Regions from separate parts of the Pseudomonas artemisiae genome, predicted to be linked through region 3. Evidence: riboswitches for the same ligand, from Rfam matches in the RefSeq annotation. Region 3 holds a riboswitch; each other region holds the start of a gene.
What was found. Region 3 has a riboswitch for cobalamin ahead of cobO (cob(I)yrinic acid a,c-diamide adenosyltransferase). Riboswitches for the same ligand answer to the same signal wherever they lie in the genome.
Positions count from the first base shown of each region.

Region 1: linked by a shared signal. The riboswitch ahead of ACWKV4_RS06435 (ABC transporter substrate-binding protein) and the one ahead of cobO (cob(I)yrinic acid a,c-diamide adenosyltransferase) in region 3 are both predicted to bind cobalamin.
Region 2: linked by a shared signal. The riboswitch ahead of ACWKV4_RS07520 (CbtB domain-containing protein) and the one ahead of cobO (cob(I)yrinic acid a,c-diamide adenosyltransferase) in region 3 are both predicted to bind cobalamin.

Region 1 is NZ_JBSKHS010000004.1:54,601-64,977, reverse strand. It holds gene rbsK (ribokinase) at 1-806, opposite strand, end outside; gene ACWKV4_RS06440 (PAS domain-containing hybrid sensor histidine kinase/response regulator) at 1,366-4,203, shown strand; cobalamin riboswitch at 4,232-4,419, shown strand; gene ACWKV4_RS06435 (ABC transporter substrate-binding protein) at 4,563-5,570, shown strand; gene ACWKV4_RS06430 (FecCD family ABC transporter permease) at 5,567-6,577, shown strand; gene ACWKV4_RS06425 (ABC transporter ATP-binding protein) at 6,574-7,350, shown strand; gene ACWKV4_RS06420 (GntT/GntP/DsdX family permease) at 7,541-8,866, shown strand; gene ACWKV4_RS06415 (type III effector HrpK domain-containing protein) at 9,086-10,377, shown strand, end outside.
Region 2 is NZ_JBSKHS010000004.1:290,062-300,438, reverse strand. It holds gene metH (methionine synthase) at 1-614, opposite strand, end outside; gene ACWKV4_RS07545 (acyltransferase family protein) at 842-1,876, shown strand; gene nfuA (Fe-S biogenesis protein NfuA) at 1,934-2,518, shown strand; gene cobM (precorrin-4 C(11)-methyltransferase) at 2,575-3,324, opposite strand; gene ACWKV4_RS07530 (cobalamin biosynthesis protein) at 3,340-3,759, opposite strand; gene ACWKV4_RS07525 (CbtA family protein) at 3,766-4,434, opposite strand; gene ACWKV4_RS07520 (CbtB domain-containing protein) at 4,445-4,636, opposite strand; cobalamin riboswitch at 4,724-4,938, opposite strand; gene lpdA (dihydrolipoyl dehydrogenase) at 5,053-6,420, opposite strand; gene ACWKV4_RS07510 (dihydrolipoamide acetyltransferase family protein) at 6,430-7,680, opposite strand; gene ACWKV4_RS07505 (alpha-ketoacid dehydrogenase subunit beta) at 7,680-8,741, opposite strand; gene ACWKV4_RS07500 (thiamine pyrophosphate-dependent enzyme) at 8,744-9,976, opposite strand; gene ACWKV4_RS07495 (MFS transporter) at 10,230-10,377, shown strand, end outside.
Region 3 is NZ_JBSKHS010000009.1:102,216-112,592, forward strand. It holds gene hda (DnaA regulatory inactivator Hda) at 1-7, shown strand, start outside; gene ACWKV4_RS12530 (C40 family peptidase) at 397-1,050, shown strand; gene ACWKV4_RS12535 (C40 family peptidase) at 1,167-1,727, shown strand; gene ACWKV4_RS12540 (PQQ-dependent sugar dehydrogenase) at 1,788-3,098, opposite strand; cobalamin riboswitch at 3,193-3,421, shown strand; gene cobO (cob(I)yrinic acid a,c-diamide adenosyltransferase) at 3,547-4,158, shown strand; gene ACWKV4_RS12550 (cobyrinic acid a,c-diamide synthase CobB) at 4,155-5,462, shown strand; gene bluB (5,6-dimethylbenzimidazole synthase) at 5,459-6,109, shown strand; gene cbiB (adenosylcobinamide-phosphate synthase CbiB) at 6,106-7,014, shown strand; gene cobD (threonine-phosphate decarboxylase CobD) at 7,007-7,996, shown strand; gene ACWKV4_RS12570 (cobyric acid synthase) at 7,996-9,453, shown strand; gene cobU (bifunctional adenosylcobinamide kinase/adenosylcobinamide-phosphate guanylyltransferase) at 9,455-9,976, shown strand; gene cobT (nicotinate-nucleotide--dimethylbenzimidazole phosphoribosyltransferase) at 9,973-10,377, shown strand, end outside.

The sequences.
Region 1 (10,377 bases), on a different contig from region 3:
ATATCGCCGTTCTGGCTCCAGTGGTGTGCAAAGCAACCGATAAAGGCATCGCCCGCGCCCGTAGTGTCCTGGGCCGCCACGCTCAAGCCCGGCACATGGAATTCACCCTGCTCGCCCACATAAAGCGCGCCGTTCTCACCCAGAGTCACGATCATATGGCGAACGCCCTGCGCTACCAGCTGGCGGGCAGCTACCGCGGCGGATTCGGCACCCTTTACAGGCTTGCCGGTAATCAACGCCAGTTCGCTTTCGTTGGGCACAAAAAAGTCCAGCTGGGTCAAGTGCTCACGGCTCAGCCCTGCTACCGCAGGCGCGGGGTTGAGCAGCACGGCAATGCCGTGGCGCTTGGCGAATTCGATGGCGTAGTACACGGTGGCCAGGTCGATTTCCAACTGCAATACAATCAGCTTGCATTCGCGCAGTGCCGCTTCGGCGGCGTCAATGTCCGCCGGCGCCAAATGCGCGTTGGCGCCTTTGACGATCAGGATGCTGTTGTGGGAGTCAGGCTGCACGAAAATCGGCGCTACTCCGCTGGAGACACCCGGTACCCGACTAACGAAGCGCGAGTCAATGCCATGACGCTGGAAGTTGGCCAGGGTGTTGTCGGCGAACATGTCGTCACCCACCTTGGTCAGCATCACCACCGTAGCACCCAGCTTGGCGGCGGCCACCGCTTGGTTGGCACCTTTGCCCCCGCAGCCTAGGGCAAAGTCAGGTGCCTCCAGGGTTTCGCCCTGGCCGGGCATCCGGTCGATATAGGTGATCAAATCCACCATGTTGCTGCCGATGACCGCGATCTTGTTCATGAATGTCTTTACCTTGTTCACGCCCGGCAGGCACCGGTGCGTCTTTATTTTTGTTATTTAAATAACATTCCTTGTGAGTATTCAACCTTTTTCTGGTGTTTGGCCCTATAGGATAGGGCCCGGTGTGGCGCGCCGAACGGTTATATAAGCCAAAAACCTTGATTTAGAGCGGTTTTACCACCTATCACATGGGCATGCGCGTGCCTAGCAAACGTTTGCGCCACTGTACGCCCTTGCCGCTGGGCGTAACAGGGCCAGGGAGCACTCACAGCCACCCCAAGCTTTAGCGTAAAGTCGCGTTTTTTTTTAAGCCGATGTCAGTTGGGGTGGGCTTTATTAGTTTCAGGCCGCTGACCGATGTAGCGCTCGAGATAAGTCCACGCTTGGGCGTGAGGAAAGTTAATGCACAGGCAAGGGTGTACAGGTGACTGACACGTTCAGTGGTTTTACCCGGCAGGCCCTAGAGGCCGAAGTCACACGTTTGCGCCAGGCCCTGGCCGACGCGGGCGTGGCGCACAGTGCTGCCTCGCACCCAGCGCACGGCAGCGGCACGCCAGACCTGGCCGCCCAGCTTCAGGCGAGCCAGGTTGCGCTGGCCAGTAGCGAGGCGCGACAGCAGGCCATCTTTGAGAGCGCGGTGGATTTCGCCATGGTGCTTACCGACCGTCAGGGGGTAATCACTGACTGGAACTCCGGCGCTCACCACGTGATGGGCTGGACCCAGGATGAAATGCGTGGCCAGAACGCAGGGCAGTTCTTTACACCCCAGGATCGCGCCGAAGGCCGCCCCGAGTATGAGATGAACCATGCCTTGGAGCACGGCCGTACTTCGGACGAACGCTGGCACCTACGCAAGGATGGCCAACGGTTCTGGGCCTCCGGTGAAATGATGCCCTTGTATGGGGACAACAAAACCCACCTGGGCTTTGTGAAAATCCTGCGCGACCGCACCAACGAACACCTGAGCGGCCGGGCGATCGAAGAAGCTCAGACCCGCTACCGGCTTGCGGTAAAGGCCACCAATGATGCCATCTGGGACTGGAACCTGGCAGCCAACCATGTGCTGTGGAACGACACCCTGGAACAGGCTTATGGGCATGTGCTGCCGACCCCGGAAACCACCGGGAACTGGTGGATCGACCATATCCACCCTGACGACCGAGCACGTATCTACAGCTCTATCCATGAGGTGATCGACGGTGCTGACAATGCCTGGACAGGCGAGTACCGCTTCCGCCGCGCCAACGGCACCTATGCCGAAGTGCTGGACCGTGGCCATGTGACCCGCAACGCCGAAGGCGAGGCGGTGCGGATGATCGGCGCCATGCTGGACCTGACCCGCATGCGCAGCACCGAAGAAGCCCTGCGCCGCAGTGAGGAACGCTTCCGTACCATTTTGGACACCATCGAAGCGGCCTTTGCCATTGTGCAGGTGAAATTCGACGCCAACGATCAACCCGTGGATTATCGATTTCTGGAAGCCAACCCCGCGTTCGAACGCCAGGCCGGGGTGGACCTTCGCGGCAAGTGGGTCACCGAGTTCGCCCCAGACCTTGAGCGCTTCTGGTTCGAAACCTATGGCCGGGTAGCCAAAACCGGCATACCGGCAACCTTCGAAAGTTACGCGCAAGCCTTTGACCGCTGGTTCGACGTGCGCGCGGTACGGGTAGGTGAACCCGAGGAACGGCAGATCGCCATTCTGTTCAACGACGTTACTGGCCGGCGCAATGCCCAAGAACGGCTACGGGAAAGCGAAGCCCTGGCGCGGGAGAACGTTGAACGGGTGCAGTTGGCCCTGGCGGCGGGTGCGATCTTCGGCACCTGGCATTGGGACCTGCCTAACGACAGCTTCACCGTGGACGAAGCCTTTGCCCGCGCCTTCGGCCTGGCGCCAGGCTTGGGCCTTAAAGGGCTGAGCCTGGAAGAGGTGATCGCCACCGTGCACCCCGAGGACCGTGAGGGGTTGATCCGGGCGATAAATGAAGCAGTCGCCCGTGGTGGTGCCTATGCCCATCAGTACCGGGTTCGCCGCGCCGATGGCCGCTATTATTGGATCGAGGCCCATGGCCGCGTGGACCACGGGCCAGACGGCACGCCACTGAGCTTCCCCGGGGTGCTTATCGATGTAGAGGAACGCCGCTCGGTAGAAGCCCAGCGCGACCGCGCCACCGCAGCCCTGCGCGCGCTCAACGAAACCCTGGAGCAACGGGTGATGGCGCGCACCGCCGAGCTGATGCAGGCCGAAGAAAAACTGCGCCAGTCGCAGAAGATGGAGGCGGTCGGGCAACTTACCGGCGGCTTGGCCCATGACTTCAACAACTTGTTGGCGGGGATGTCCGGCGCGCTGGAAATGATGGCCATGCGCATCGCCCAAGGCCGCCTGACCGACGTAGACAAATACCTGGTTACCGCACAAGGCGCGGCCAAGCGCGCCGCTGCCCTCACCCACCGCTTGCTGGCGTTCTCGCGCCGACAAACCCTTGACCCTCGCCCAACGGATGTGAACGCCCTGGTGGACGGGATGATCGAGCTGATCCAGCGCACCGTGGGCCCGAGCATTGCCGTGATGCCCTTGAAGGCCGATGACCTGTGGTCTGCCCTGGTGGACACTAGCCAGCTGGAAAACGCGCTGCTCAACCTGTGCATCAACTCCCGCGATGCCATGCTCGGAGGGGGGCGCATTGTGATTGAAACCGCCAACCGCTGGCTTGACGCCGAGGACACCGCGGCGCTGGACATCCCCGAGGGTGACTACCTGACCTTAAGCGTTACCGATACCGGCGCGGGCATGCCCCCAGACGTAATGGCCAAAGCCTTTGACCCCTTCTTCACCACCAAACCCATCGGCCAGGGCACCGGCCTTGGCCTATCGATGATCTACGGGTTCGCCAAGCAATCCGGCGGGCAGGTACGCCTGTCTTCTACCCTGGGGGTAGGCACCACCATCTGTATTTACCTGCCGCGCTACCAGGGCCCGACGCTGCCTAGCGAACGTGTGGCCGCCGCCGCCGCCGCCACCCCTGCTGCAGTAGGCGAGACCATCCTGGTGGTGGACGACGAACCCACGGTGCGCATGCTGTTGACCGACGTGCTCAGCGACCTGGGCTATACCCTGATCGAAGCGGCGGACAGCGCGGCGGGCCTCAGGATACTGCGATCGGACACCCGCATTGACCTGTTGATCACCGACGTGGGCTTGCCCGGCGGCATGAACGGCCGGCAAATGGCCGACGCCGCCCGTGAAGCGCGGCCAGGCTTGAGCACCTTGTTCATTACCGGCTACGCTGAAAGCGCCGCCATCGGCGACGGCCAGCTGGAGCCGGGGATGCATGTATTGACCAAGCCGTTTGCGATCGATGCGCTGGCTGCGAGGGTCAGAGAATTAATGCGCAACTAGCGGCTGGATTTGCCAATTCCCTGGATTGCTTTACTATCCCCGCGCCGGTTACCAGAAGTATTAAAAGGGAATCCAGCGGGCCACGGCCCGAAACGGAACTGCCCCCGCAACTGTAGGCGCCGAGCTTGTGTCCGTGATGCCACTGGGTGAACCCGGGAAGGTGGACACAAGCGCAGACGCGCCAGTCAGGAGACCTGCCGGCCAAGGTTTCACCACTGACCGGCGGGGTGCCCGGGAAGGGCATCTTTTCGGCCAGGCCCATTGCGCCCTGGCGCCGGGGCTCGAATGCCGCCCGGCTGGCCGCTAGGGGTGTGCTTTCCGCGCCGCGCCTGGCCTGCCCGACGCTGGAGAACGCGCACTTGACCTTACCTCGCCTATTGACCCTGGCCCTCGCCTTGGGCCTGCCCACCCTGGCCTCGGCCGCCCCTACCCAGTACCCCTTGACCCTGGAGAACTGCGGCAAAGCCCTCACCTTTGCCCAGGCGCCAGCGCGTACGGTGACCATCGGCCAGGCCGGTACCGAGATGCTCTATGCCTTGGGTTTGGGTGACCGCGTAACGGCGACTTCGCTCTGGTTCAACCCGGTGTTGCCACAGTATCAGGCGCTCAATGCAGGCATAGAGCGGCTGGCGGACAATGAGCCGAGTTTCGAAGCGGTGATCGCCAAGCGGCCGCAACTGGTGACCGTACAGTTCGAATGGATGGTAGGCCCTCAAGGCGCGGTCGGCACCCGTGAGCAGTTCGAAGACGTGCGCGTACCTACCTATATCTTCCCTTCCGACTGTGAGGGCAAGAACAACCTGGTCGGCGCCGACGGCACCCGCCTGCAGGCGTTTTCCATCGACAGCCTGTACAAAAGCATCGAACAGCTGGCGCACATTTTCGACGTGCAGGACCGCGGCGCGGCGCTGGTGCAGAACTACCAGGCCCGGCTGGCCGCGGCACAGGCTAAAGCCAAGCCGGCCAGCGGCAAGGGCTTGTCGGCGGTGATCTGGTTCTCCAGCGCCAACCTTGCCACCGAGCCCTTCGTGGCTGGCCGCCAGGGCGTGGCGGACTACATGCTCAGCACCTTAGGCATTCACAACGTGGTGGAGTCCACCGAAGAGTGGCCCACGGTGGGCTGGGAAACCCTGGCCAAGGCCAACCCTGGGTTTATCGTCATCGCACGGATGGACCGCCGGCGCTTCCCCGCCGACGACTACGAGAAAAAGCTCGCGTTTCTTAAAAGCGACCCGGTGACCCGCAACATGGACGCGGTTAAGCGTGACCGTATCCTGATCATCGAAGCCGATGCCCTGCAAGCCAGCACCCGGTTGATCACGGGCATCGAGCAACTGGCCGATGCCAGCCAGCGTTACGCGCCATGATGGTTCGAGGGGCGCTACTGGCGGTGTTGCTGCTGGCCGTGGCTGTATTGGCCGCCATTGCCATAGGGGAAACCGCCATCGAACCTACGGTGGTACTCAAGGTGCTGGCCAATGAGTTAGGGGGCGCGGCCTTCCCGGTAGACCCTATCGACGTAGGCGTGGTCTGGAACTACCGCCTGCCCCGTGCGCTGGTGGCGGGGGCTTGTGGCGCGGGCCTGGCGCTGTGCGGGCTGATCCTTCAAGCCTTGCTGCGCAACGCTTTGGCCGACCCCTACCTACTGGGCATTTCCGCCGGCGCCTCTACCGGCGCGGTGCTGGTATCGTTGATTGGTTTTGGCGGCGGCTTGCTCTCGCTCCCCGCCGGGGCGTTTCTGGGCAGCGTGGCTGCGTTCTCTTTGGTGGCGCTGCTGGCCAGGGCTTCGCGGCTAAGCGGTGGCAGCGGGTTGATCATCCTTGCCGGGGTGGCCAGCTCCCAGCTGTTCAACGCCCTTACCGCCTTCTTGATTGCCCGCTCGGCCAACGCCGAACAGGCCCGCGGAATTTTGTTCTGGCTGCTGGGCAACCTGGGCGGCGTACGTTGGCCCTCGGTGGCCTTGGCGGTGCCAGCGGCCCTGTTGGCCCTGGCCGTTTGTGCGTGGCACAGGCGCGCGCTGGACGCCTTTACCTTTGGCGCCGACTCGGCGGCCGCCCTGGGGGTACCAGTGCGGCAGGTACGCATCGTGCTGATCGGCTGCGCGGCGCTGGTCACCGCCGTGTTGGTGTCGCTGGTAGGTTCCATCGGTTTCGTGGGCCTGGTGGTGCCTCACGCGCTGCGCCTGCTGGTAGGTACCCGGCATACCCGGCTGGTGCCCTTGGCCGCCGTGGCTGGGGCGCTGTTTCTGATGGCCGCCGATGTGCTGTCGCGCACCCTGATCAAGGGCCAGGTGCTGCCTGTGGGGGTGATCACTGCCTTGGTGGGCGCCCCCGTGTTCGCCCTGTTGCTGCTGCAAGGGGACCGCAAGCGATGAGTGCGCCTGTGCTGGCCTGCGAAGGCGTGAGCGTAACCAAGGGCGGCGCCGCGCTGCTAACCGAGGTAAGCCTGGCGGTGATGCCGGGTGAGCGGCTGGGCATCGTTGGCCCCAATGGCTCGGGCAAATCCACCCTGCTGCATGTGCTGGCCGGGCTACTCAAGCCGAGCGCGGGCGAAGTGACCCTGTTCGGCCAGGCATTGAGCAACCTGAGCAGGCGGGACGTGGCGCAACGCCTGGCGGTGGTGGAGCAGCATGCGCAAACCTCTGACCGCATCCGCGTGCGCGACGCGGTGGAGCTGGGCCGCACCCCGTGGCTGTCTGCCCTTGCCCCTTGGGGCAACGAAGACGACGCTAAGGTAAGCGAGGCCTTGCAAGCGGTGGAGCTGGAGCACCTGGCTCAGCGGCACTGGCACAGTTTGTCGGGCGGTGAGCGCCAGCGGGTGCAGATCGCCCGCGCCTTGGCTCAGCAGCCAAAGGTGCTGCTACTGGATGAACCCACCAACCACTTGGACATCCACCACCAGTTGTCCCTGTTGCAGTTGATCCGCGCCTTGCCCCTCACCAGTGTGATGGCCTTGCACGACCTGAACCAGGCCCTGACCTGCGACCGACTGGCCTTGCTCGACCGCGGCCGCCTGGTCGCCTTGGCCCCCCCGGCCACCGTGCTCAGCCCCGAGCGGTTGCGGGCCACGTTCAACGTGGAAGGCCACTGGCTGCCTGGGCCAGAAGGTAGCGCGCCGGTGTTGGCACTGCGCGCCATCGGTGGCTAAGCCCTGCTGCCCGGCCGGGAGCTGAAGAAAGGTTCATCCGCCCCGCCCACCCCAGACAGCCTGCTGAAAGCCAGGCTCCGGTACCCTCGGTGAGTTTTGCAAGCTGCCGCGGCAATACGATACCCATAATAAAGGAGTACCCTTGGTGGAACTGACCCCCGTTGCCTGGCTGGCCCACGACAGCCGCCTGATGCTCTGCTGCGCCCTGGCCATTGCCAGTATCATCGTGCTGATCAGTGGCACGCGCCTGCCGCCTTTTCTATCAATTTTGGTCGGTACCTTTATCGCCGGTATCGGCACGGGCCTGGCCCCGGAAGAGGTGGCCAAGGCCTTTAGCAAGGGTGCCGGGGGGATTCTCGGGGAAGCGGGCATCATCATTGCCCTGGGCGCCATGCTAGGAGCGCTAATGGCTGAATCTGGCGCCGTCAACCGTATCGCCACTACCCTGCTCACCCTGGGCAAAGGCCGGGCGCTACCTTGGGTCATGGCGGTGGTGGCAATGATCATCGGCCTGCCGCTGTTCTTCGAAGTAGGCCTGGTGTTGATGGTGCCGATTATCTTTGTGATGGCGCGTCAGTCCGGCCAGCCGTTGCTGAAAATCGCCATCCCGGCCCTGGCTGGCATGACCACCCTGCATGCCTTGATGCCGCCCCATCCGGGGCCGTTGATCGCGGTCAGCGCGCTGCACGCCGACTTGGGCCTGACCATGTTGCTTGGCTTCACCCTGGCGGTACCAGCGGTCATCCTCGCCGGGCCCTTGTATGGCCTGTGGTTGTCCCGGCGCTTGCAAGTTGAGATTCCCGCCGAGCTGGGCGAGCTATTCGCTGGCCGCCCCGCTGCCACACGCCAACCGGGTTTCGCGGTATCGCTTGGGATCATCCTGCTACCGGTGGTATTGATGCTCGGCAGCACCCTGGCCAAGGTGGCGCTGCCGGCGGAAAACCACCTGGCGCTGACCTTGAAGTTCCTGGGCGAGCCGCTGATTGCCTTAGGCATTGCGGTACTGGCGGCAGTGGTGCTACTGGGTTGGGCTAACGGCCTGGGGCGCGAGCAGGTAGGCACCACCCTGCGCAAAAGCCTGGCGCCCATCGCCGCGTTGCTGTTGACCATCGGCGCCGGTGGCGGGCTTAAGCAAACCCTGCTTGATGCAGGCGTGAGCCAGACCATCAGCAAAGTGGCCGAGGGCGCCCATTTGCCCTACCTGCTACTGGCTTGGCTGATCGCCGTGGCGCTGCGCCAGGCCACTGGCTCGGCCACTGTGGCCACGACCACTACCGCGGGCATTCTGGCGCCGCTGATGGCAGGGCTGGCCCCCACCCAGAGCGCCCTGATCGCCTTGACCATCGGTGCAGGCTCGGTGTTCTTTTGCCACGTCAACGACGCAGGCTTCTGGATGGTGCGCGAGTACTTCGGCCTGCAACTCAAACAAACCCTTTGGGTATGGTCAGTCTTGCAGACCATCGTCTCGGTAGTAGGCTTGATTGGGGCTTCCCTGCTCTGGCTCTGGCTGGTGTAGCCGGTCCGCTGGCCGCTGCAACGGCGGCCAGCGCTTTAGGTAAATTCACAAGATTTCACGCCCGCCTTCATATTGGCTCCATTGACCGGCCTTAACCTTGGCCGTGCATTGCCTATTGCCTATTGCCTATTGCCGGCGCTGGCCGCGCGCTATGCGAGTTCAACGCTGCCTGTGTTGCTCGCCAGCCCCCGGCACGGTTAATTCTCAAGGAGCCAGTCCATGTCCGTTACGGTTGAGCAAACGTCCACACCTACCGATTCGAACAATTCAGAAAACCTGTGGGGCAACTCGGTGGACCGGGCCAAGGCCAAGGACGCCGGTATCGAATGGCAGCGGCCCGAGGGCGACCAACGCTCGGCCCAAGAGATCATCGACGACTGCCCGCTGCTGAAAAACCTGGGCAACCAAAGCGGCGTAAAGGACACGCTCAAGGAGCGCGTGGGCGACTTCGAAAAAGACCCGGATGCCGCTTACCGGGCGGTGCAAGTGTTGGACCACGTGGAGCTGATCAACGAAGGCGGCGAGCGCATCGTCAAAGGCAGCGCGGGCAATGGCCGGGTGGACGGCTTTACCAAGGGTGGTGACGCCAAGCACGGCACCGAGGCCGGCCGTCTGCAGGATTTTGGCAAGTACGGCTGGGAAAACCTCAAGGGCGAGCTCAAGCACGTGGACAGCGCAGGCGAGCATTCCGACGCCCGCGAGCAGGCTGAAGCCGTGGGCATTCAGTGGGTGCGCCCGGACGGCGACACCCGCTCGGCTCAGGAGATCATCGACGACAACCCGCTGCTCAAGCACCTGGGTAACCAAAGCCATGTGAAAGACATGCTCAAGGAGCAAGTGGGTGATTTTGAGAAGGACCCAGACGCCGCCTTCAGGGCTGGCCAGGTGCTGGACCGGGTGGTGGGCTACGACGAAAGCGGCAAGGTGTTGACCGGCGGCGACGTAGCCGACACCCGCATCAATGGCTTTACCAAAAGCGGCGAGGCCAAGCACGGCACTGAAGCCGGGCGCCTGCAAGACTTTGGCAAGTATGGGTTCTCCTCCTTGCCCAAGGCCCAGGCCAGCAGCGATATCGCCAGCTACAAGGATTTTCTCAAGGCGCACCCCAAGGCCGATGCCGGCTCCCAGATGGTGGCCCAGTACGCGGCCATCCTCGACCAGCACTACGACGCAATCCTGAGCAAAACCGGTGCCGATGGCGCGGTGACCGCGCAGAACATCAAGGATTACAAAGACGCTAATCCACAGTTGAGCGCCGACGAAAAAGCCGCCCTGGACTTCTGGTCTGAGCCGGGGGCGTTCAAGATGCTGGACACCGCCGCCAATACCCTATCCAAATCCGCCGACGGCAAGGCCAACCGCGCCGATGTGCAGGCCTGGCTGAAAACCTCGGCCCCCGCCGACGCCACAGGCCTGAGCAACCTACTGTCCACCGTAGTGTCGGGCAACCTGACCAGCAAGGTGGACACCAGCAAGCTGGATAAAGACGTCTTCGAACACCCTGAGAACTA
Region 2 (10,377 bases), on a different contig from region 3:
TCGTCGAACACGTCCTGCACCGCGAAGATCGCCGCCTTGGCGTTCAAGGTATCGAAGATGGTTTCGATCAGGATCAGGTCAGCGCCACCTTCGATCAAGCCACGGGTGGCTTCGGTGTAGTTATCCACCAGTTCGTCGAAGGTTACATTGCGGTAGCCGGGGTTGTTGACGTCTGGCGACAACGAACAGGTGCGGCTGGTCGGGCCCAATACCCCGGCAACGAAGCGAGGTTTATGTGGGGTTTGCTGCGTTTTGGCATCGGCTACCTGGCGCGCTACTTTTGCCCCTTGCACGTTGAGCTCGTACACCAGCGCTTCCATGCCATAGTCGGCCTGGGACACTTGAGTGGCATTGAAGGTGTTGGTTTCCAGAATGTCCGCGCCAGCGTCCAAGTAAGCCGCTTCGATTTGGGCGATCACGTCCGGGCGTGACAGCAATAGCAGGTCGTTATTGCCCTTTACATCACTGGGCCAATCGGCAAAGCGCTCGCCTCGATAATCGCTTTCCTCCAGCCGATAGCTCTGGATCATGGTGCCCATGCCACCGTCGAGGATCAGGATGCGTGATTTCAACGCGTCTTGCAGGGCAGTGAGGCGGGCTTGGCGATCATTCATGGAAGGTGGGCTCTGGCGCGTGCGGTAAAGCCGAAGATGATAGCAAAGCTAAGGCGGGTTACGACGGGGCAGGAATGAACATGAACTCTATTCATGTTGAGGCGATCATTGTGTTGCTATAAAGCCGGGCAAGTACGTTCTGTTGCAACAACCAGGATGAGAGAGGGTCGCATGTACGAGGTCGCGCCTGACACGCGTGGTAAAGTTTTGCGGCAAAGGTAATGCAGATGTTGATTTCGATTCAGGCGCTTCGGGCTATCGCGGCATGGTTGGTAGTCTTTCATCACTTTATGCAGGTGTTCTTTGATTTCAAAGGGGGCGGAGCGCTGGGCCACCTGTTTTCAGCCAAGGGGTCAGTAGGCGTGGACATTTTCTTTGTCATCAGCGGCTTGGTGATTTACCTCTCCACCTATGACAAACCCCTTCAGGCCAAGGAATTCCTGCTCAATCGAGCCATTCGTATCATTCCAGCGTATTGGTTCTACACCCTGGCCATGGGGCTTATGCTGTGGACTGTCGGGCGTTATATGCCCCATGGGGTAGTGAACTGGCCAACCTTCATTTTATCGCTGCTGTTCATACCGGCAGAAAACCCTGGCGGTTATGGCTTGTACCCTACGCTCAACGTAGGCTGGACACTGAACTACGAAATGTTCTTCTACTTGGTGTTCTCCCTGGCCTTCGTCGTGCCAAAGGCATGGCGAGCGTTGAGTGTTGCTGTCGCGCTGCTTGCCGCCAGTCAGGTGCTTAGCCACCTGGGCTGGTCGTCTCGTTTTTATGCCAACAACATCATGTATGAATTCCTGCTAGGCATGGTGTTGGGCGTGGCTTGGCGCCGCGGCTGGATACGCAACGGCCTATGGCTGCCCTTGGCCTTGGTCGGCGCCTGCGCGTTGATGATTTATCACCTGGAGCCGAGCAATCGCCTGCTCAACTGGGGCCTGCCCAGTGCCGGCATCGTGGCCAGCTGCCTGGCGTTGGAATCCCGCTTTGCCCACAACCGCGTGCTCAAGGCCCTGGGGGACTGTTCCTATTCGGTATACCTGGTGCACCTGCTGGTACTGTACGCGGGCTGGTTCATCACAACGCGGTTTGGCATCAATGCCTATGCGGTGTTCGGCCTGTTCTGCGTACCCACCATTCTCGGGCTGTCATGGTTGAGCTACCAGTGGATTGAAAAGCGCCTCTATTACCGAATGAAGGGCTGGCTGATGGAGCCGCGCGTGAAACCTGCTCATGCTATAACCCGACAAAATTACTAGGACTTTCTCCAGCGCTCGCTTTGCCGTAAACTGCGGGCCAGTCTGTGAGGAATGTACATGAGCGCCATAACGATTACCGACGCGGCTCAAGAATACCTGGGCGACCTGCTGAGCAAGCAGAACACTCCCGGTATCGGCATCCGTGTATTCATCACCCAGCCGGGTACCCAGTACGCTGAAACCTGTATTGCCTACTGCAAGCCCGGTGAAGAAAAGCCCGATGACAGCCCGCTGGGCCTTAAGCGCTTTACGGCCTGGATCGATGCGGTCAGCGAGCCCTTCCTGGATGCCGCGGTAGTGGATTACGCCACTGACCGCATGGGCGGCCAGTTGACCATCAAGGCACCCAACGCCAAGGTGCCTATGGTCAATGAAGACAGCCCCATTAATGAGCGCATCAATTATTACCTGCAAACCGAGATCAACCCCGGCTTGGCTAGCCACGGTGGCCAGGTCACCCTGATCGAAGTGGTCGAAGACGGTGTAGCCGTGTTGCAGTTCGGTGGCGGCTGCCAAGGCTGCGGCCAGGCGGACGTGACGCTCAGAGAAGGTATCGAGCGCACGTTGCTTGAGCGCATTCCTGAGCTCAAGGGCGTGCGCGATGTAACCGACCACACTGTGAAAGAAAACGCCTACTACTGAGTAAGCCGTGAACCGAGGCCGCGCTTAGTCGCGGCCTTGGCTATGGCCATGCTTGCCTAAGCTGGCCGGTAAAGGTGTGCACGCCCGGCGCGGTACAGCGCAGACTCGTCGAACACCTCATTGCCCAGCACGCGGCCCACGATAATCAGTGCCGTACGCCGGAAGCCCTTTTTCGTGACCAAGGCTTCGATCGTGGCCAGGGTGCCTAAGGCCCAGTCCTGCTCCGGCCAGCTGGCTTTGTAAATCACTGCCACGGGGCAGCCCGCGCCGTAACTGGGCATCAGCGTTTCGACAATTGCTGGCAAATGGCTTACGCCCAGGTGAATGGCCAGAGTGGCGCCGTGGCGGGCCAAGTCAGCTAACGCCTCCCCAGGGGGCATGGGCGAATGGGCGCCGTAGCGAGTGAGGATCAGGGTTTGGGACACCCCAGGCAGGGTCAGCTCACTGCCCAACAACGCCGCGCAGGCCGCCACGGCTGTGACGCCTGGTACGATTTCATAAGGAATGTTCAGTGCCCGCAGGCAGCGGATCTGTTCGCCGATAGCGCCGTACAGGCTGGGGTCGCCCGAATGCACCCGTGCAACGTCCTGGCCGCGCCCATGGGCTTGGGCGATTTCTTCGAGGATTGCATCCAGGTCTAACTCAGCGCTATTGATCACGCGCTCGGCGGTATGCTGGTGCAAAACCGCTTCTGGTACCAGGGAGCCGGCGTAGATAATCACGGGGCAGCGCTGTATCAGCCGCTGGCCCTTTACCGTGATGAGATCCGGGTCACCGGGGCCTGCGCCGATGAAATAGACAGTCATTGCATATACCTTGGGTCAAGCCTGTTCAGCTGGGAATGGGGACGCCAGGGCAACCGTGGCGTAGGCGTTCTGTAAGCGTGCCACCACCAGCCGGGGTGCGCCGCCGTACAACTGGTGGCAATGGTTCAGGGCTGCGCTTTCGGCAATCCCATAACAGCCGGTGTGGCGCCAACTAACGACCGAGCGATGGCTCAGCTGGGCCTCGAAGCACGCCAGGGCCGGCGCGCCATAGCCTACCAGAGGGAAACCCAACGCCTGTGCCACGGCCAACAGCCCAGGCTCCTGGGTGCGCCGCTCGAAAGTGGCAAGGCCTTGCAGGTCCTCAAGCTGTGCGCCAATCAGCAGCAAGGCCTTATGCAACACTGCCCATACCTGTGCTTGCGGGCAGCCCTGGCGGCAGCCGAAACCGGCCACCAGGGGTTGGAGCGCATTCATGGCCGTTCAGGCGCCGGGGCTGCGGCGAAATAGCCAGGCACTGGCCAGGCCCAGGGCCAACCAGAAGGCCACGTTGATCCCTTGGGCAGCCCAGCGGAACTGCTGCGCCAGGGCTTGCGGTGCCAGGCTTTCATGCTGAGGTGGCTGGGGGGCGCCTATCAGGTGGGGAAGCACTAGCAGGGCCAGCCCCGTTACTTTTAGCGCCCAGCCCCTGGCAAACACCAATAGCGCCAAGGCCGCAGCGGTCGAGGCCGCGGTGCCGATCCACCACAATTGCCGGCTGCCCAGGTCAGCGGCCGCCGTGCCGGGCAACTCTGGCGGCAGGCCTAGAGTCGGCGCCAAGATAAACACGGTGTAGCCCGCCAGGCCCCAGAGCAAACCCTCAGGGGTACGGCCTGGGGCACGCAGTGTATAGAGCCCGGCCAACATCAAGCCAAAACCTACCGCAACCACCAGGTTACCCCCGGTGGTGGAGGCTAGTCGCTGCCAACCGTCTTCAGGCTCCCAGGCTGGCGCTTGGGCGCCAGGTTCATGGTCATGGGGCGCGGCCGCGGCGGTCTCGAAGGTCTCGGCCTTGAGAATCAGCGGCGTGAGCCACAGGCTTTGCAGCAGGGAGAGGAGCAGGGCGGCGAGCAGGCCGGCAAAGCCTGCCGTACGCAGGATACGAGCGATCATGGCAGGCACCTCAGTGGCAAGGGAAAGCGGCGCTGTGGCGGGTGTCATGGGCGGCGTTATGCACTGCGGGGATATGGGAGAAACCGGCGAAATACACCAGGCTTGCGCCCAATACGGTGGCTACACAGGCGGCTATGGCACGCTCGGCCAAACTGGCGGTGGCGGGAATGGACGACGGGCGGGCGGTGGTAACAGTAGGCATGGCGCTTCCCTCAGGTAATTAGCGGGCAGGCGCGCCGAACCCTTGCCTGATTTGGCAAGGCCGGACAGCCCGCCCACCGCGGGTGTGTCTAGAAAGGTCGACCGGGCCGGTCTCCGGGCTCGCGAGGGGCTGGCGCGAGTGCGTGGCACTCACGCTGCCTGAACGCTCCCCCTTCCCATGCCAGGGCACAGTGGTTTGGAAGCGCGCTCGCTTACCGTTGCGGGGGCAGCACCGGACTCACCTTGCGGCACACCGGTTTCCCGTTTCACCCTGTGAAGGGCACCCGAACGAAGGGCGTAAGCAAAGCACGAGCAGGGCAATCGGTCAATTCGAGTAGGCGCGAAAGGAGGAGGGGAAAGCGGGCAGGCGGCGTTTCAGGGCCCGCGCCTGCTAGAACAGGCACCGGTCACCGTCAGCTAGATATGCAGCGCATGCCCCAAGGCTCGCATCGCCGCCTCCTGGACCGCTTCCCCCAGGGTGGGATGGGCGTGGATGGTGCCGGCGATATCCTCTAGGCGCGCGCCCAGCTCCAGGGACTGGCTAAAGGCCGCCGCCAACTCCGAGACCCCAGGGCCTACTGCCTGCCAGCCGAGGATCAAATGATCATCTGCCCGCGCCACCACCCGCACGAACCCACTGGTGTCGCCCAGGCTCATGGCGCGCCCGTTGGCAGCGAAGGGGAAGCTCGCCACCAGGGGGGCGGCCCCGGCCTGTTCCGGTAGCTTACCGACCACGACGATCTCAGGATCGGTGTAGCACACCGCGGCAATGGCCGCGGGCATAAAGCTACGGGTATACCCGGCAATGATCTCAGCCACCATTTCGCCCTGGGCCATGGCGCGGTGGGCCAACATAGGCTCACCGGCCAGGTCGCCGATGGCCCAAACGTTGGTCATGCTGGTGTGGCAACGGGCATCCACCTGTACCGCCCGGCCAGCCATGGCCAGGTCCAGGCATTCGAGGTTAAAGCCCTGGGTGCAAGGCGTTCTGCCTACCGCCACCAGTACACTGTCAACGCTCAGCTCGACCGGGTCGCCGCCTTGGGTAGGCCGTGCAATCAGTCGTTTGGCCTGGGCATCGAAGCCTTCCACGGCATGGCCGGGCAGGGCGTGAATACCTAACGCAGCCAAACGCTCTATCACCGGGCGGGTCAGTTCAGCGTCGTAGGCCGGCAACAGCCGCGGCTGGGCCTCGATCACGCTCACCTGTACCCCCAGCTTGCGGTAGGCGATACCCAACTCCAGGCCAATATAGCCACCCCCCACAACGGCCATGCGCTTAGGCAAATGGGTAGGCGACAGGGCTAGGGTGGAATCCATGACTGCGCCGCCAACGGGTAGGTTCGGCAACTCCACGCTATTCGAACCGGTGGCCAGCAGCAGGTGTTGGCAGTGGATACGCGTATCGCCTACCTCTACGGTTTTGCCATCCACGAGGCGGCCCAGGCCATGGATCACCTGCACCTTGTACTTTTTCAGCAGCGCCGCTACGCCAGTGGTCAAGCGGTCTACCAGGGTGTCCTTCCAGCCTACGGCCTGGGCCAGGTCCAGGGTAGGCTGGCCCGCGCTTACGCCAAAAGGCGTGGGTTCGCTCGCCTGATGGAAGCGCTCGGCCACATGGATCAGCGCTTTGGAGGGGATACAGCCTACATTCAGGCAGGTGCCACCGAGGGCCGAGGCTTCCACCAGCACCGTTGGAATGCCCAGCTGGCCGGCACGGATGGCAGCTACATAACCGCCGGGGCCGCCACCGAGCACCAACAGCCGGGTTTGCAATGTGTGCATGGACGGGCCTTATTCAATGAAAAGGGTGGCAGGTTGTTCGAGCAGTAGCCGTACCGCCTGGATAAACCGCGCGGCATCCATGCCATCGACTACTCGGTGATCGAAAGAGCTGGACAGGTTCATCATCTTGCGTATTACCACGTGGCCGTCGACTGCCATGGGGCGCTCAACCATGCGGTTGATGCCAACGATGGCCACTTCAGGCAGGTTCAGCACCGGTGTGGACACAATACCGCCCAGCGCGCCGAGGCTGGTTAAGGTGATGGTCGAACCCGAGAGGATTTCCCGCTCTGCTTTGCCATGGCGCGCAGCCTCGGCGATGCGGGAAATTTCACGCGCGCTGTCCCACAGGTTCTGGCTGTGCGCGTTACGCAGCACGGGCACCAACAGGCCTTGGTCACCCTGGGTAGCGATGCCCACATGCACGGCGCCGTGACGCTCGATCACCTGGCGTTCGTCGTCGTAGCGAGCGTTGAGTTGTGGGAAATCCCGCAGGGCCACCACCAAAGCGCGTACCAGTAGAGGCAGCAAGGTCAGCCGGCCTCGGGATTCACCCCAACGGCCGTTGAGCTGTTGGCGCAGTGCCTCCAGGGCGGTGACGTCGATTTCTTCCACGTAACTGAAGTGAGCCGCGCGGCGCACGGCCTCTTGCATCCGCTCGGCGATCTTGCGCCGCAAGCCGATCACCGATACTTCTTGAATATCACCCGCGGGGGTGGCGGCGCGCGTGGCGCTTGGGCCCTGGCGCCAGGCGTCCAGGTCAGCGTGAACGATACGGCCTGCCGGGCCGCTGCCTTGTAGCTGGGCCAGATCGATGCCTTCATCCCAAGCACGCTTGCGCACCGCTGGCGAGGCCAAGGGGCGCTCGCCTGGGGCGGGCGCGCGGGCGCCCATGGCAGGGCATGCAGGCGTGGCGGCAGCGGTGGGGCTCTTCGTGGGTTCTGGTGCCGGCTTGCTCAGTGCTGCGAAGGCTGGCAGGGCAGGTTCGTGTTCAGCACCGGGCTTGAGGTTGCCGGTACCTTCGACTTCCAGGCGAATCAGTTCGCTGCCCACCGCCATGGTTTGCCCTGGCGTGGCCCCCAGGGCGAGCACGCGGCCAGTGACTGGGCTGGGAATTTCCACCGTGGCCTTGTCGGTCATCACATCGGCCAACACCTGGTCTTCGATAACGGTGTCGCCGACCTTTACGAACCATTCCACCAGCTCTACCTGAGCGATACCTTCGCCAATGTCCGGCATCCTGATCACATGCTGGCCCATCAACGCACCTCCATGACACGTTTCAAGGCCGCTCCAACCCGGTCTGGCCCTGGAAAGTAAGCCCATTCCTGGGCATGGGGGTAGGGGGTGTCCCAACCGGCCACACGCTCAATGGGCGCTTCAAGCCAGTAGAAGCAATGTTCCTGCACCAAGGCCAGCAGCTCGGCGCCCAGCCCGCAGGTTTGCGTGGCCTCGTGGACGATCACGCAGCGGCGGGTCTTCTTCACCGATTCCACCAGGGTGTCCAGGTCTAGCGGCCATAGGCTGCGCAGGTCGATCACCTCAGCGTCTACGCCGGCTTCCTCGGCCGCGGTTACTGCTACGTGCACCGTGGTGCCGTAGGTGATCACGGTTACGTCCTTGCCAGGGCGTACGATGGCTGCGCTGTCGAGGGGTACGCTGTAGTAGCCCTCTGGCACTTGGGCTGCGGCATGGCCGGCCCAGGCCGTCACCGGTCGGTCGTGATGACCATCGAAGGGGCCGTTATAGAGGCGCTTGGGCTCAAGGAAGATCACCGGATCGTCGCATTCGATGGCGGCGATCAGCAGCCCCTTGGCGTCATAGGGGGTCGAAGGCATCAGGGTGCGTAGGCCGCATACCTGGGTGAAGATAGCCTCCGGGCTCTGGCTGTGGGTTTGCCCACCGTAAATGCCGCCGCCGCAAGGCATGCGCACGGTGATCGGCGCGGTGAAATCCCCAGCGGAGCGAAAACGCAGGCGGGCAGCTTCAGAGGTCAGTTGGTCGTAGGCCGGGTACACGTAATCAGCGAACTGAATCTCGGCCACCGGGCGCAGGCCATAGGCCCCCATACCCACGGCTACGCCCACGATTCCGCTTTCGGAAATAGGCGTGTCGAATACCCGGCTGTTGCCGTATTTGGCTTGCAGCCCTTCGGTGCAGCGGAACACACCGCCAAAGTACCCCACGTCTTGGCCGAAGGTGACCACGGTCGGGTGTCGATCGAGCATTACGTCCAGGGCTGAGCGTATGGCCTGGACCATGGTCATGGCCCGGGTCTGTTCCGCCACCTGTGGGGGCTCGATCCGTTGTGCGATATTCATGGTCAGATCCCCATCTGCTGGCGTTGGCGACGAAGGTGCGCGGGCATTTCCTGGTACACGTCCTCGAAAATGGTCGCCGCGCTGGCATAGGAGTCCCCGCCCAAGGTGCCGTGGCTTTCGGCTTCGCGGGTGGCGGTAATCACCTCTTGCTCCAGTTCGGCCACCAGCGCCTCGTGCCGGGCTTCGGACCATTCGCCGATGGCAATCATGTGCTGCTTGAGGCGCTGGACAGGATCACCCAGGGGGAAGTGGGACCAGTCGTCCGCGGGGCGGTATTTAGAGGGGTCGTCCGATGTGGAATGAGGGCCGCCACGGTAGGTGACCCACTCAATCAGCACCGGGCCCAGGTTGCTTCGGGCACGCTCGGCAGCCCAGCGCGACACTGCATGCACGGCGAGAAAGTCATTGCCGTCCACGCGCAGGGACGCGATCCCGCTGCCCACCCCACGGCCGGCGAAGGTGCTGGCCTCGCCCCCGGCAATGTGCTGGAAGCTTGAAATCGCCCACTGGTTGTTTACCACGTTAAGGATCACCGGCGCCCGGTAAACGTGGGCGAAGGTCAGGGCGGTGTGAAAGTCAGACTCTGCGGTGGAGCCGTCGCCAATCCAGGCGGAGGCAATACGGGTGTCGCCACGAATGGCCGACGCCATGGCCCAGCCCACCCCTTGCACGAATTGCGTGGCCAGGTTGCCGGAAATACTAAAAAAGCCCGCGGCCTTGTTGGAGTACATCACCGGCAGCTGACGACCCTTGAGCGGGTCCTTATCGTTGGAGAACAACTGGCAGATCATCTCGAACAAGGGCACCTGGCGCGCCAGCAGGATGCTTTGCTGGCGGTAGGTGGGGAAGCACATGTCATCGTCGCGCAGGGCCAGCGCATGGGCAGTGCCAATGGCTTCTTCGCCCAGGCTTTGCACATAGAAAGACATTTTCTTCTGGCGCTGAGCAGTGACCATGCGGGCGTCGAAGACCCGGGTCTTGATCATCCCGCGCAGCCCTGCATGGAGGGTTTCCATGGGGATGGGTTCGGCCCAGGGGCCAACGGCCTGGCCGTTGTCGTCCAATACCCGCACCAAGCCGGTAGCCAGGTCAGCGGTGTCTTGGGCATCGATGTCCACGGGTGGCTTACGGGCGCTGCCGGCAGGGCTCAATTGAAGGTAGCTAAAATCAGTCTGGCACCCCGGGCGGCCCGAAGGCTCAGGCACATGCAGGCGTAACGGTTCTTGGGCATTCACGTCTCACAACCCTCGATTTTGTGTTTATTGGGGAGTTGCTGGAGCAGTAGAGCGTTGATTCTAGGCCCAGGGCAGGAGAGTTTTTTTCTCTTTTGGATCACGCGCGGCTGCACGCGTAGGTCAGATATTCTTAATCAAAGGCTAAAGCAGGAATAAATCACCTGCCATAACCCAACTCTATGGCGTTGGGGAAACGGATCGAAACTTTTTGCCGCCCTCTGTTACTAAGCCACAGGCAACTTCAGGTGAGGGTATGGATCGGTACGCGCCACGCACATGGCAACCCCATGAAAAGCCCAACCTGCCGGGTTCACCCTCGACCCCGGTGCATCCCACCCCGCGCCGCGTCGCCTATGCCTTAGTGGGCCTGCTGGTGGGCATCACGGGAGGGCTGGGCAACG
Region 3 (10,377 bases):
CTGGTAGGCGGTCCATGGCCCTTTGGCCTTACCGCCGGCAGGGGTGGCCTTTTTTATTTCCTTAAACTAACGCCGCCAAGTATCTGGCGCGAAACAAATGCTCATTCTCGATAGTATTTCTGTATCGCCTAGGGTTTACAGGGAGTTCACTGGAATGGCGTCCGTTCGTAGAATAGTGCGGAAAATACAGATAGTTGCTCTGTCACTTTAGATTTATTTTTTAAAATCAATAGGTTACAAGGCGTCAAAAGGGCGCCAGTTTTCCCTTGGGTGAAAATCCCGCCTTAGATCGACGGCTCGGCAGCAGAAGTCACAAAATGTTCTATAAAATTTGCAAATAATACTGATAGCGGGCATATTCGCGCCTTCTTCCACTTTCTAGCCACGGTCGTGCCCATGCTCAAGCGCTTAGCACCCCTCGTGCCCCTTGCACTCGTTACCCTGCTGTTCGGCTGCGCAGCCCAATCTACTGTTTCGCAACAGCAGGTGGCCGCCCCCGTTACCGCCGAACGCGCCCCACTGGTTCAGCCTCATCCAATGGCCCGTAGCAACGTCGCGCTGTTCGATGAAGAAGACCTCACTGATAAAGACGACCTTCAAGCGTTCAGCCGCAATGGGCCCTACAAGCTGCCCTTGCTCGCCGACAGCATCTTGGAGCGGGGCAAGTCCCTGATCGGTACGCGTTACCAGTTCGGTGGTACTACCGAGAGCGGCTTCGACTGCACCGGCTTTATCAACTTCCTGTTCCGTGAAGAAGCCGGCATGACCTTGCCGCGTTCCAGCCGTGACATGATCAACGTCAAGGCCCCGTTGGTTGCCCGCAACAAGCTCAAACCCGGTGACGTGCTGTTCTTCGGAACCAGCGGCCGTCGTGGCCAGGTAAGCCACGCCGGCATCTACCTGGGCGGCGATCAGTTCATCCACTCCAGCAGCCGCCGCAGCGGTGGCGTGCGGGTCGATCGCCTGGGCGACACCTACTGGAGCAAAACCTACATCGAGGCCAAGCGCATGCTTGCCATGGCGCCTACATCGGAACTGGCCCGCAGGTAGTCACAAACCGACACGAAGGGTAGCGACGAGCGGTCACGCTTTCGCTACCCTTTTTTTTTGAAAACAGCGAGTTAAGCGCTACTCTTGAGCAGCAGTTGAACTCGGAACCCCTGCCCATGGCCTTCATCCGTTTGCACACGCTGGCACTGGCCCCCCTGGCCTTGCTGGCGGCATGCTCCAGCCCACCGCCGGCACCCGCGCCCGTGGCCCTGGTGGCGCCTCGGCCCATTATTCTCAACCCCGCGGATTACTCCACCGTCAAAGCTGACGACGTGTTGTTTCGGGCGATTGGCTTGGTTGGTACCCCATACCGATGGGGCGGTAACACGCCGGACTCTGGGTTCGATTGCAGCGGTTTGATCGGTTTTGTGTACAGAGACGCAGCCGGTATCGCCTTGCCACGCTCTACCCGAGAAATGATCAGCATGCGGGCGCCGAGCATCGACCGCGGCGCCTTGCGCTCAGGTGACTTGGTATTCTTCGCCACCCAGGGCCGTGGACAGGTGAGCCACGCAGGTATCTATGTGGGGGAGGGGCGCTTCGTGCATGCCCCCAGAACCGGGGGCACGGTGCGCCTGGATTACCTGAACAAGCCCTATTGGCAGAAGGCCTATCTAGATGCCAAGCGGGTGATACAGCCTGAGCGCCTGGCGCAAACCGCCATGAGCACTCAGTAGGCCAGCAGCGCGTCAGTCAGCTCGCGCCCCCCAAGCAGGGGCGGCGAACGGTCACAACCCTTACTGTTTGGTCACACGCCACACCTTGTTGCCCACGTCATCGGCCACCAGCAGCCCGCCTTTGTTATCTCCGATCACCCCCACCGGGCGGCCCTGGGCATCGCCCTTGTCATTGAGGAACCCAGTGAGCAGGTCCACCGGCTGGCCAGTGGGCATGCCATTGGCAAAGGGCACGAACAGCACTTTATAGCCACTGTGGGGCTTGCGGTTCCAAGAACCGTGCTGGCCAATAAAGGCCCCATGGTCGAAAGGCGCTGGCAACTGGTTGGCTTGAGCGAAGGTCAGGCCCAGCGAAGCGGTATGGGGACCTACCGCGTAATCCGGGGCGATCGCCTTTTGCACCATCTCTGGCTTGCCGGGCTGTACCCGAGCGTCTACGTGCTGGCCGTAATAGCTGTAAGGCCAGCCATAGAAGGCGCCGTCTTTGACCGAGGTGATGTAGTCGGGCACCAAGTCACTGCCGATTTCGTCACGTTCGTTGACGGCCGTCCACAGCTTGCCGGTCTGGGGTTCCCAGGCCATGCCGTTGGGGTTACGCAGCCCGGTGGCGAACAGCCGCTTGTTGCCGGTGGCGGCGTCTACTTCCCAAATGGCCGCGCGGCCTTCTTCCTGATCTAGGCCGTTTTCACCCACGTTGCTGTTGGAGCCCACGGTCACGTACAGCTTCTTGCCGTCCGCGCTGGCGATTACATTTTTGGTCCAGTGGTGGTTGAGGGTGCCGCCTGGCAGGTCGGTGACCACCTGGCCTTCGCCGCTCAGTTCAGTTGCCCCCGACTGGTACTTGAAACGCAAAAGCCGGTCGGTGTCAGCTACATAGAAGTCCTGGCCGACCAAGGCCATGCCGAAGGGTGAGTTCAAATGCTGGGCGAAGACTTCACGGGTTTCAGCCACGCCATCGCCGTCTTTGTCACGCAACAAGGTGATGCGGTTAGGGCTAGGCACACCGGCCCCGGCGCGGCCCATGACCTTCTCCATCACCCAGCCGCGAATACCCTTACTGTCATCTGGCTTGGGCGGGGAGTTAGTCTCGGCCACCAGCACGTCGCCATTGGGCAATACATAGAGCCAACGGGGGTGGTCCAGGCCTTCGGCAAAGGCGGCCACTTTAAGGCCCGGCGCGGCGGTGGGGTGGGCACCTGCGGGCCAGCCCACGGCGGGGGCAATATTGACCGTAGGCATTAGGGTTTTATTAGGCTCTGGCAGCTTGGGCGAAGGGCCGGTGCCGTCGGCCACCTGCAACTTGGAGCTTTCACCGCAGCCTGCCATGGTGGCGGCCAGCAATACGGTAAGGGCAATACGAGACATCTGCATAGGGCGCTCCTGGCGGCCGGATTATCTACCGTAGAGGTAGCGAGGCGGTGGAGGTTCAACATGTTTGATTGACGCTGTTAGGCCAACCCCTTACCCTTCGCCGATTGTTTCAGGTGCCCCGCGGCAAGCGCTGGTGGGGTGAAACAGGGAAGCCGGTACGCCACGCCGCGTTCAACGCGCCGCACGGCAAAGCCGGCGCTGCCCCCGCAACGGTAGATGAGTCAACGCTTGCGCACAGGCCACTGGGTTAACCGGGAAGGCGCGCCAGTGGGGCACCACGCCCGCTCATAAGCCCGGAGACCGGCCTGAAGCCCCTATGCACGGTGCGTTAATCGCCCCGTTAACCTATGGATCGCCGCGCGGGTGAGAGCGGCATCGACGCCGGCGCGCCAGCCTTGGTTGGCGCGGGTGCTTCGTCGATGCGCACGCGTGAGCGAGGAGAGCAGCGATGAACGACACCCCCCAGCGCGACGAGCGCCACCTGGCCCGCATGGCGCGCAAAAAAGCCGTAATCGATGCCCGCATTGCCGCCTCTGCCGACGAGCGCGGTGTATGGCTGGTGCTCACTGGCAATGGCAAGGGCAAAAGCAGCTCGGGGTTCGGCATGCTGGCCCGGGCCATGGGCCATAACCTGCGCTGTGCGGTGGTACAGTTCATTAAAGGCCGCCACACCACAGGCGAAGAGGCCTTCTTCCGCCGCTTCCCCGAGCAGGTCAGCTACCACGTGATGGGCGAAGGCTTTACCTGGGAAACCCAGGACCGTCAGCGTGATATCGCCGCTGCCCAGGCCGCCTGGGAGGTGACCAAGCGCGTACTGGAAGATCCTTCGGTTGATTTCGTGCTGCTCGATGAGCTGAACATCGCCCTCAAGCATGGCTACCTGGACCTCGCCCAGGTCATCGCCGACCTTAAGGCTCGCCCGCCCTTACAGCATGTGATCGTCACCGGCCGTGGCGCCAAGCCTGAAATGATCGAAGCCGCCGATACCGTCAGCGAGCTGGGCGCGGTCAAGCACGCCTTCGCCGCCGGCATTCGCGCGCAAAAAGGCATCGAGTGGTGAGTATGCCCCGCCGTTGCCCGGCCATGCTGATCGCGGCCCCCGCCTCCGGCCAAGGCAAAACCACCGTAACCGCGGCCTTGGCGCGCCTGCACCGCAACCGCGGGCGGCGTGTGCGGGTGTTCAAGTGTGGCCCGGATTTTCTCGACCCGATGATTCTGGAGCGGGCCAGCGGCGCGCCGGTGTACCAGCTGGACCTGTGGATGGTCGGCGCCGAGCATAGCCGTCGATTGTTGTGGGAAGCGGCTGAAACCGCGGACGTTATTTTGGTGGAAGGGGTGATGGGGCTGTTCGACGGTATTCCGTCCAGCGCAGACCTGGCTATCGCCCTGGGCTTGCCGGTGATGGCGGTGATTGATGGCACTGCCATGGCGCAGACCTTCGGCGCGCTGGCCCTGGGCTTGGCCCGTTATAACCTTGAATTGCCCTTCCTAGGGGTATTGGCCAACCGGGTAGGCAGCGAGCGCCATGGCCAACTGTTGCGCGACAGCCTGACCGAGGGCCTGCGCTGGTTCGGCGGTTTGCCCCGCGAGCAAGGTTTCACGCTACCTAGCCGCCACTTGGGGCTGGTGCAAGCCAGTGAGCTGGAAGACCTGGACCGGCGCCTGGACACGGCAGCCGATGCCCTGGCCGCCAGTTGTGACGACGCCCTGCCGCCACCGGTAACCTTTGCCCCGCCGGTGTCGATGCCGCTCCCAGCATTGCTCGATGGCGTGCGTATCGCGGTGGCCCACGACCAGGCCTTCGCCTTCCTGTACCGGGCCAATCTCGATGCGCTGCGGGAGATGGGGGCCGAACTGAGCTTCTTCTCGCCCCTGGCCGATACCCAGTTGCCGCTGTGCGATAGCCTGTACCTCCCCGGGGGCTATCCCGAGTTGCATCACCATCGCCTAGGCGCCAATACCCCGATGCTCGAAGCCATTCGTGCCCACCATCAGGCAGGCAAGCCGCTATTGGCCGAATGCGGCGGCATGCTGTACCTGATGGAGGGCCTCACCAACGTGGCGGGCGAGCGCGCGCCTATGCTGGGTGTGATGCCGGGAGAAGCTGCCTTGCAAAAACGCCTGGCCGCGTTGGCATTGCAGCAGGTGAACCTGCTCGGTGGTTGCCTGCGTGGGCATACCTATCACCACTCCCTGACCACTACCCCTTGGGCGCCCGTGGCCCGGGGGGAAAGCCCTAACGGTGGCCGTGGCGCCGAAGCGGTGTACCAGCGCGGGCGCCTTACGGCGTCGTATGTTCATTTTTACTTTCCTTCAGGCCCGGCCCTCGCCGCCGCCTTGCTGCGCCCCGAGGCGCGCCCATGACGAATCACGCTTACAGCCAAGCCGAGCGCAACGCGGTGTATCGCGCGATCGCCGAACGGCGCGACATGCGCCATTTCATCGAAGGGCAGGTGCCGCCGGAGGTGTTGCAGCGCCTGCTGGCGGCCGCTCACCAGGCGCCGAGCGTGGGCCTGATGCAGCCCTGGCGGTTCATTCGTATACGCCAGGCTCAATTGCGCAGTGCGATTCACCAGCTAGTGGAAGAGGAGCGAGTGCGCACGGCTCAGGCTTTGGGTGAGCGCTGCGATGACTTTATGGCCCTTAAGGTAGAAGGCATCAAAGACTGCGCCGAATTGCTGGTGGTAGCCCTGGGCGATGAGCGCGAACGCCACGTGTTCGGCCGCCGCACCCTGCCCGAGATGGACCTGGCGTCACTGGCTTGCGCGGTGCAGAACCTGTGGCTAGCCGCCCGTGCCGAGGGCTTGGGAATGGGCTGGGTATCGCTGTTTGATCCACAGCGCCTGGGCAAGCTGTTGAACATACCCGCCGGTGGCAAGGCAGTAGGCGTATTGTGCCTGGGCCCTGTGGCCAGCTTTTATGACCAGCCCATGCTGACCCTGGAAGGCTGGGCTCAAGCACGCCCCTTGCAAGCGTTGTTATTCGATGACAGCTGGGGGGTAACCTCATGAGCCTGGCCTTGGTTTGTGTGGCGGCGGTTGCATCAGACGCGCTGTTGGGCGAGCCGCGCCGGTGGCACCCGTTGGTGGGCTTCGGCCGGCTGGCCCAGCGGCTGGAGCAGCGCTTTAACTCTGCCGGCCATGGTTGGCGCAGCCACGGTGTCACCGCCTGGTTGCTGGCCGTGGTCCCGCCAGTGCTGGTGATTACGTTACTGTCCTGGCTGCCGCTGATTGGCGAGTTGGTAGAAATAGTGGCGCTGTATTGGGCACTGGGGCTGCGCAGCCTGGGTGAACATGTGTTGCCGGTGACCCAGGCGCTGCGGGCGGGCGACCTGCCCAAGGCCCGTGAGCGGGTAGGGCGCCTGGTCAGCCGCCACACCGCCGAACTCGACGCCGTTGGCGTGGCCAAGGCTGCTACGGAGTCAGCCCTTGAAAACGGCAGCGATGCGGTCTTTGCCGCCGTGTTCTGGTTTGCCGTGGGCGGTGTACCCGGCGTGGTGCTGTACCGCTTGGCCAATACCCTTGACGCCATGTGGGGCTATCGCAATGAGCGCTTCGAGCGCTTCGGCTGGGCCGCGGCTCGCATCGACGATCTGCTTAACCTGCTCCCCGCCCGATTGGTGGCATTGACCTACGCGGTGCTGGGTAAAACGCGCCTGGCCCTACGCTGCTGGTGGCACCAGGGCAAGCGCTGGGACAGCCCCAACGCAGGCCCAGTGATGGCGGCCGGCGCCGGTGCGCTGGGGGTGACGCTGGGCGGCCCGGCGATTTATCACGGCGAGCTGCATGAGCGGCCTGAACTGGGCGAAGGGCCGGCGCCTACCGCCGAGACGGTGGAGCGCGCTTGGGCCCTGGTGCAGCGCGGTGTGTGGCTGTGGTTGCTGATCATCTGCGTGGGAGCGCAATTCTATGCTTGAACACGGGGGGCGCCTGCGCGCCGCGGCCCAGGCCTTTGGCATTGAAGAAGCCGCCTGGGTAGACCTGTCCACCGGCATCGCGCCGTGGCCGTGGCCCATCCCTACCATTGCCGAGCGCGCGTGGGCCCGCCTGCCTGAAGCCGATGACGGTCTGGACACCGCGGCCTGTGACTACTATGGCGCCGAGCATGCTTTGCCCGTCGCTGGTTCCCAGGCCGCGATCCAGATGCTTCCGCGCTTGCGCCGGGTCGGCAAAGTGGGCGTGCTCAGCCCGTGCTACGCCGAACATGCCCATGCCTGGCGCCACGCCGGCCACTTGGTGCGCGAGTTGGCCGAAGATGACGTGGGCGAGTACTTGGGCGCCCTGGATGTGCTGGTGGTGGTCAACCCTAACAACCCCACGGGGCGGATGATTGACCGCGACTGCCTGCTGGCCTGGCACGCGCGGCTAGCGGAGCAGGGCGGCTGGCTGGTGGTGGACGAAGCCTTTATGGACATGACCCCGGCGCACAGCCTGGCCGCTGAAACCCACCGGTCGGGGCTGATCGTGTTGCGGTCATTCGGCAAGTTCTTTGGCTTGGCCGGCGTTCGCTTAGGTTTTGTTCTGGCCGAGGCCCGTTTGCTTTCAGCGCTGGCCGAGCATTTAGGGCCCTGGTCGGTCTCGGGCCCCACCCGCAGCTTGGGCGTGGCCTGCCTGCGTGACGAGCCCGGCCATCGGCGGCAGATCGAGCGCTGTGGCGCCGCGGCCGCTCGCCTGGGGACGGTGCTGCGCGAGCATGGCCTGGCACCCAGCGGTGGTTGCATGCTGTTTCAGTGGGTGTATACCCCGCACGCCGAAGCGCTGTACCTTCACCTGGCGCGAGAGGCGGTGCTGGTTCGGCTGTTCGCCGCTACCAGCAGCCTGAGGTTCGGGTTGCCTGCCGATAACGCTCAGTGGCAGCGCCTTGATGTTGCGTTGGCTGCGTTTTCGGGAGCCGCCTGATGCCTACCCTGATGGTGCAAGGCACCACCTCCGATGCCGGCAAAAGCACCCTGGTGACCGCGCTGTGCCGCTGGCTGCACCGGCAAGGCGTGACAGTCGCGCCTTTTAAGCCGCAGAACATGGCGCTAAACAGTGCGGTGACCGCCGAGGGCGGGGAAATCGGCCGCGCCCAAGCGGTGCAAGCCCAGGCCTGTGGCCTGGCCCCCCACACCGACATGAACCCGGTGCTGCTCAAACCCAACAGTGAAACCGGTGCCCAGGTGATCATTCACGGGAAAGCCGTAGGCAATATGAATGCCCTGCGCTATCACGGGTACAAGCCCACCGCCCTGCGCGCGGTGTTGGCGTCCCATGAGCGGCTGCGCGCCGCTTACCAGGTAGTGATGGTGGAAGGCGCCGGGTCGCCCGCGGAAATCAACCTGCGCGAAGGCGACATCGCCAACATGGGCTTTGCCGAGGCCGTGGGTTGCCCGGTGATCCTGGTGGCCGACATTAATCGCGGCGGGGTTTTCGCGCACTTGGTGGGCACCTTGGCCCTGCTGTCGCCCAGCGAACAGGCGCGGGTACAGGGGTTCGTGATCAACCGCTTTCGCGGGGACCTGGCCCTGTTGCAACCTGGCCTGGATTGGCTCGAAGCCCACACCGGCAAGCCGGTACTGGGGGTGCTGCCCTACCTGATGGACTTCCACCTGGAAGCCGAAGACGCCGTGGATAGTCGCCAGCCCAGCAAAAGCGGTGAGCTGCTCAGGGTCGTGGTGCCAGTGCTACCGCGCATCAGTAACCACACCGACTTCGACCCCCTGCGCCTGCACCCTCAGGTTGCGCTGAGTTTCATCCGCCCCGGCGAGGCTATACCTGCCGCGGATCTGATCATCCTGCCCGGCTCCAAAAGCGTACGGGCAGACCTCGCCCGCCTGCGCGACAGCGGTTGGGAGCAAGCCATTACCCGCCACCTGCGTTATGGGGGCAAGGTGCTGGGCATTTGCGGCGGCCTACAGATGCTCGGCCACCAGCTTCATGATCCATTGGGCCTAGAGGGGCCGGCAGGCAGCAGCTCAGGCCTGGGTTGGCTGCAACTGAGCACTACCCTGGCGGCGGAAAAGCAACTGCGTAACGTGAGCGGGCGCCTGGCACTCAATGGCGAGCCGGTGCGGGGGTACGAAATTCATGCCGGGGTGAGCACAGGCGCGGCTTTGAGCCGGCCTGCCCTGTGGCTCGGTGAAGGCCGGCCCGACGGCGCCTTGAGCGACGACGGCCAGATTATGGGCACCTACGTGCATGGTGTATTCGAATCCTCCTCGGCCTGCGCCGCGCTGCTTCGCTGGGCGGGGCTGGAAAACGCCACTGAGCTGGATTACGACGGCGTGCGCGAACGGGAAATCGAGCGGTTGGCGGACCTGGTTGCCGAACATCTGGACACCGACCGGCTATTTGCCCTCTGCCAGGAGCCCTGCTGATATGTTGCGATTGATCCTGGGCGGCGCGCGGTCCGGCAAAAGCCGCCTGGCCGAAAGCCTGGCCGAGGCCTGCGCCTTGCCGGTCACCTACATCGCTACCAGCGAGCCCCGCGATGCTGAGCTCGATGCCAGGGTGCGCCTGCACCAGGCACGGCGCCCGGCCCACTGGCAACTGATCGAAGAGCCGCTGGCCCTTGCCACAGTGTTGGCGACCCACGCCAAAGCAGACCGGTGCCTGTTGGTGGACTGCCTTACCCTGTGGCTGACCAACCTGCTGATGCTTGACGACCCGCAACGGCTCGCCGCTGAGCGTGACGCGCTGCTCGCAGGCCTGCCCGAGCTACCTGGCGAGATCATATTGGTCAGTAACGAGACCGGGTTGGGCATCGTGCCCCTAGGCGAGCTGACCCGCCGCTACGTGGATGAAGCCGGTTTGCTTCATCAAGCCATTGCCCAGCGCTGCCATCAAGTGGTGCTGACCATGGCCGGATTGCCACTGACCTTGAAAGGACCCCAGCCATGACCGCAGCCTGGTGGCGCGCCCCTTGCGCCAGCGCCCACGCAGATATCGCCGAGCAAGCCCAGGAGCGCCAGCGGCAATTGACCAAGCCCGCTGGCTCCCTAGGCCAGCTGGAAACCCTCGCCATACGCCTGGCCGCGCTGCAGGGCAGCCCCTTGCCCAAGGTCGAGCGAGTAAGCATCGCGGTCTTTGCCGCTGATCACGGCATCGTTGCCGAAGGCGTATCGCCTTACCCCCAGGCCGTGACCGGCCAGATGCTGCGCAACTTCATCAATGGGGGCGCGGCGATCAGCGTATTGGCCAAAAGCCTGGGCGCGAACCTGAACGTAGTGGACATGGGTACCGTAGAGCCCCTGTCGCTGCCCGGTGTTCGCTCGATGCGCCTGGGTGCCGGTACCCGCAAC